2 regions of the Kitasatospora sp. NPDC043949 genome follow, and region 2 is predicted to be linked to the other one. Evidence: riboswitches for the same ligand, from Rfam matches in the RefSeq annotation. Region 2 holds a riboswitch; the other holds the start of a gene.
The links. A riboswitch is a leader RNA that binds a small molecule or an ion and turns the genes downstream of it on or off. The one in region 2 is predicted to bind glycine.
Positions count from the first base shown of each region.

Region 1 (2,443 bases), on a different contig from region 2:
GGCGCTCCTCGCGCGGGCCGCGCCGCAGCTCCGCCACACCCTGCGGCGGCACCGGGATGCCCACCGCCGCCTCCGGGTTGACCGCGATGCCCACGCCCAGCGGCAGCCCGCGGGCGAACTCCCAGACCGGCGCCACCGCGAAGGCCATCCCCGGCGCCTGCCGCAGGAACACCTCCTGCGAGGAGAACACCGGCACGTACGGCTCGCCGGCCAGCTCGATGGTCGGCAGGTCCAGCGCGGGCCCCCGCGGGTCGCCGCCGGCCGGCAGCGGGATCCACACCTGGCTGCGGGCCAGCACCTCGATCACCCGCGGCGTCGCACCCGGATCGCCCAGCGCGGCGGTCAGCACCTGCTCCAGCTCGTTGGCCGGCCACCCGCCGCCCGGCGGCGCCGACTCCGGCCCGCCCCACCCCTGCTGCTGCTCCACCGGGTACCCCATGCGCGCCTGATCCGCCCTCTGCCGGTCGGCCGCCCTCTGCTGCGCCGACGCGCAGCAGTCTAGGGCGCACGCCCCGGGGGCGCCGGTTCGCGGTGGCGCGGTGTGACCGGGTCCCCTCTCCCGTCGTCGGCGCGGACGTGCCATGATGTGCGCGTTCGACGGCGCGGCGCGCCGGCGGACCGACAACTCCATACCGGCCGCTCGAACCCGCGCGGGAGAGCCCGGAGTGCCCCGTCAGGCGGCACAGCCGGCGCCGAAGGAGCAACTCCTCCCCGGAATCTCTCAGGCCCCCTTACCGCACGGGTTAGGCACATCTGGAAAGTGGCGCACGGCCCTGTCGCGCGCCCACCCACGGTGCAAGCCACCATGCTGTCCTGGATGCTGGAAACAGCTGCGGGCAGGTGGGCGGTGAAGCTCTCAGGTTCGACGACAGATGGGGAGACCCACGCCGCCGCATGCCCGCGCGCAGGGTCGGCCCCCGAGCGGGTCCGGTTCCGGCGCGTGCACCCATGAGTGCCCAGACCGAGGAGTTCCAGGCCATGTCGTCCCTCCGCCTCACCGCGCTCGACGCGCTGCACCGCGCCCTCGGCGCGACCATGACCGACTTCGCCGGCTGGGACATGCCGCTGCGCTACGGCAGCGAGCGCGAGGAACACCTCGCCGTCCGCACCCGGGCCGGACTGTTCGACCTCTCCCACATGGGCGAGATCACCGTCACCGGCCAGCAGGCCGGCGAGATGCTGGACCACGCGCTGGTCGGCTTCGTCTCCGCGCTGGGCGTGCTGCGCGCCCGCTACACCATGATCTGCGCCGAGGACGGCGGCATCCTGGACGACCTGATCGTCTACCGCCTGCGCGAGGACGCCTTCCTGGTCGTCGCCAACGCCTCCAACGCCCAGCTGGTGCTGGACGAGCTGATCGCCCGCGCCAAGGGCTTCGACGCCGTCGTCACGGACGACCGCGACACCTACGCGCTGATCGCCGTCCAGGGCCCGGAGGCCACCGCGATCCTGGCCGGGACCACCGACGCCGACCTGCCCGGCCTGAAGTACTACGCGATCCTCCCGGCCCAGGTCGCCGGCCGCGACGTGCTGCTCGCCCGGACCGGCTACACCGGCGAGGACGGCTTCGAGATCTTCTGCAACCCGGGCGACGCCGAGGGGGTCTGGCAGGCGCTGACCGCCGCCGGCGAGGGCCGCGGCCTGGTCCCGTGCGGCCTGTCGTGCCGCGACACGCTGCGCCTGGAGGCCGGCATGCCGCTGTACGGGCACGAGCTCTCCACCGACCTGACCCCGTTCGACGCGGGCCTGGGCCGGGTCGTGCGCTTCGACAAGACCACCAACGAGGGCACCTTCGTCGGCCGCAAGGCGCTGGAGAAGGCCGCCGCCGAGGCCGAGGCCAACCCGCCGCGGGTGCTGGTCGGCCTGGTCTCCGAGGGCAAGCGCGTCCCGCGCGCCGAGTACACCGTGGTCTCCGCCGACGGCGCCCCGATCGGCCGGATCACCTCGGGCGCCCCGTCCCCGACCCTGGGCCGGCCGATCGCGATCGCCTACGTGGACGCGGCCCACGCCGCCCCCGGCACCGCCGTCGCGGTGGACGTGCGCGGCAAGCACGAGCCGGTCGAGGTCGTGGCGCTGCCGTTCTACAAGCGCGCCCGCTGAGGCCCCGCCCTCCCCGTAGACCCCGTGGACCCGGGCCTGCACCATGCCCGACCCGGGCTTGAGCCACGCCTGATCCACGCCTGATCCAGGTCTGACCCAGGCCTGGCCCAGGCCCGAACCACGCCTGATCCGCGTCGAAGCCGTCCGTGCGGCGGCCCGCTTCGTCGTACCCGCTTCCCATCCTGGAGAATGACGCCATGAGCAACCCCCAGCACCTGCAGTACACCAAGGAGCACGAGTGGCTGACCGCCGTCGAGGGCGGTGTCTCCACGGTCGGCATCACCGCCCACGCGGCCGACGCGCTCGGTGACATCGTCTACGTGCAGCTGCCCGAGGTCGGCGC
Region 1 covers NZ_JBWKEQ010000008.1:40,040-42,482, forward strand. Annotated here, with positions in the region: gene AC07AL_RS09130 (enhanced serine sensitivity protein SseB C-terminal domain-containing protein) at 1-439, opposite strand, end outside; glycine riboswitch at 642-747, shown strand; gene gcvT (glycine cleavage system aminomethyltransferase GcvT) at 949-2,100, shown strand; gene gcvH (glycine cleavage system protein GcvH) at 2,298-2,443, shown strand, end outside.
Region 1: it holds a riboswitch for glycine, as region 2 does, so the genes downstream of both, gcvT (glycine cleavage system aminomethyltransferase GcvT) here and gcvP (aminomethyl-transferring glycine dehydrogenase) in region 2, are expected to answer to the same signal.

Region 2 (2,443 bases):
GCCCAGCGGGATCATGCCGCGGTCCAGCGCGTAGTCCCGGTCCGACAGGCGGCGCAGGTAGCGCAGCATGGCGGTCTCCGAGCGGTGGCTGTGGAAGACCGGGTGGGTCAGGTACTCGTCCTGGCGCAGCAGCGCGGCCGGCAGCGCGTCGGCGCCCTCGGCGACCTCGACCGCGGGGACGCCGAACGCGGCCCAGACGGCGGCGAGGTGCTCGCGGGTGGTGGTCTCGTCGGTGGAGACCGAGATCCGGTCCGCGCCGTCCTGGTGGACGTTGACGCCGTTGGCGCGGGCGGCGGCCGCGATCTCGGCGGCACGGCCCGGGACGACGGCGGTGACGGTGTCGAAGAACTCGCCGTGCAGCAGCTCGACGCCGCCGGCCCGCAGGCCCTCGGCGAGGGCGGCCGCGTAGCGGTGGGTGCGGCGGGCGATGTCGGCCAGGCCGTCCGGACCGTGGTAGACGGCGTACATCGAGGCCATGACGGCGAGCAGCACCTGGGCGGTGCAGATGTTGCTGGTGGCCTTCTCGCGGCGGATGTGCTGCTCGCGCGTCTGCAGCGCCAGGCGGTAGGCGCGGTTGCCGTCGGCGTCGACCGAGACGCCGACCAGGCGGCCGGGCAGCGAGCGGGCGTACTCGGCGCGCACCGACAGGTAGCCGGCGTGCGGGCCGCCGAAGCCCATCGGCACGCCGAAGCGCTGCGAGGTGCCGCAGGCGATGTCGGCGCCGAGCGAGCCCGGCGAGGCGAGCAGGGTCAGCGCCAGCAGGTCTGCGGCGACCGCGACGATCGCTCCGAGGCCGTGCGCCTGCTCGATGACCGGGGTGAGGTCGCGGACCACACCGGTGGCGCCCGGGTACTGGAGCAGCACGCCGAAGACGCCGCGCTCGGCGATCTCGGCCGGGATGCCCTCGGACAGGTCGGCGACGACGACCTCGACACCGGTCGGCACCGCGCGGGTGTTGATCACCGCGGTGGTCTGCGGCAGGGTCTCGGCGTCGACTAGGAAGACGCCGCCCTTGACCTTGGTGACGCGGCGGGCGAGCGCCATCGCCTCGGCGGCCGCCGTGCCCTCGTCGAGCAGCGAGGAGCCGGAGGTCGGCAGGCCGGTCAGGTCGGAGACCAGGGTCTGGAAGTTGAGCAGCGCCTCCAGGCGGCCCTGGGAGATCTCCGGCTGGTACGGCGTGTAGGCGGTGTACCAGGCCGGGTTCTCCATGACGTTGCGCAGGATCACCGGCGGGGTGAAGGTGCCGTAGTAGCCCAGGCCGATCATCGGCTGGAGCACCTGGTTGCGGCTCGCCAGCTCGCGCAGTTCGGCGAGCACCTGCGCCTCGCTGCGGCCGCCGGGCAGGTCCAGGCCGGTGATGGAGCGGATCGCCTCGGGAACGGCGGTGGCGGCGAGTTCGTCCAGCGAGCCGTAGCCGATGGACGCCAGCATCTTCTGCTGCGCGGCGTCGTCGGGGCCGATGTGGCGGTTCTCGAAGGGGCTGGCCAGCTCAAGCTCGGTGAGGGTCGAGGCGCCGGTGGGGCGTCCCGCGTTCGGCTGGGCGTTCATGGTGGTCGAGGCCTCCTGGTCACGGACCGGCGGGGGTGCGCACGCCGACCGGCCGGAGCCGCTGCGGACAGCGGCTCGACCCGGGCGGGCGAACCCGACAGGCCTCCCCCTCTGTCATCGGGACCTGAGAGCTTCACCCGCACGGCGCGCTGTGGGCACGCCGCCGGCTTGCACCGTCGGTGAGGGTGGTGCCCGTCGGCTCCCTGCCGACGGTCCTGCCCTGCTTTCCAGAGTGACCTACCCCACACGGTACGGATGCCTGAGAGATTCCGGGGAGGAGTTGCTCCTTCGGCGCCCCGACCAGCGCTTTCCGTGGCCGGGGACTCTCCCGAGCGGGCTCGGCGGTCGCCGCCCAGGGTACCAGCGGCAGGCCCCCTGATCACGGTCGCGTCGGGTCGCTCGGGGTCTACGCGCGTCCCCCGGACGGTCCAGCCCGGAGCCCGTCCGGCGCACCCCGGTCGCGCCCGTCCGATTCATGGCCTTTGGTGTGAAGTGGCAGGCGGAACGGGTGCTCCGGCCACGGTCCTGCGGGAGTTCCGCAGGCGCAGCGCACTGGAGGAAAGAGTGCAAACCGATATCGATCCCCGGGACCTCATCGGCCACAAGGCGGTCGACCGCAACGGAGACAAGATCGGCACGGTCGACGAGGTCTACCTGGACGACGCCACCGGCCAGCCGGAGTGGGCAGCCGTCCGGACCGGCATCTTCGGCCGGGACGCCTTCGTCCCGCTCACCACCAGCGAGTTCTCCGGCGACGAGCTCCGGGTGCCGTACGACAAGTCGCTGGTGAAGGAGTCGCCGGACTTCGGCGTCGGCCAGCACCTGTCGCCCGCCCAGGAGCTCCAGCTCTACCGCTACTACGGCCTGGACACCCCGGCGAACGGCCGCCCGGTCG
Region 2 covers NZ_JBWKEQ010000015.1:151,699-154,141, forward strand. Annotated here, with positions in the region: gene gcvP (aminomethyl-transferring glycine dehydrogenase) at 1-1,548, opposite strand, end outside; glycine riboswitch at 1,653-1,784, opposite strand; glycine riboswitch at 1,786-1,889, opposite strand; partial or broken gene AC07AL_RS15375 (PRC-barrel domain-containing protein) at 2,113-2,443, shown strand, end outside.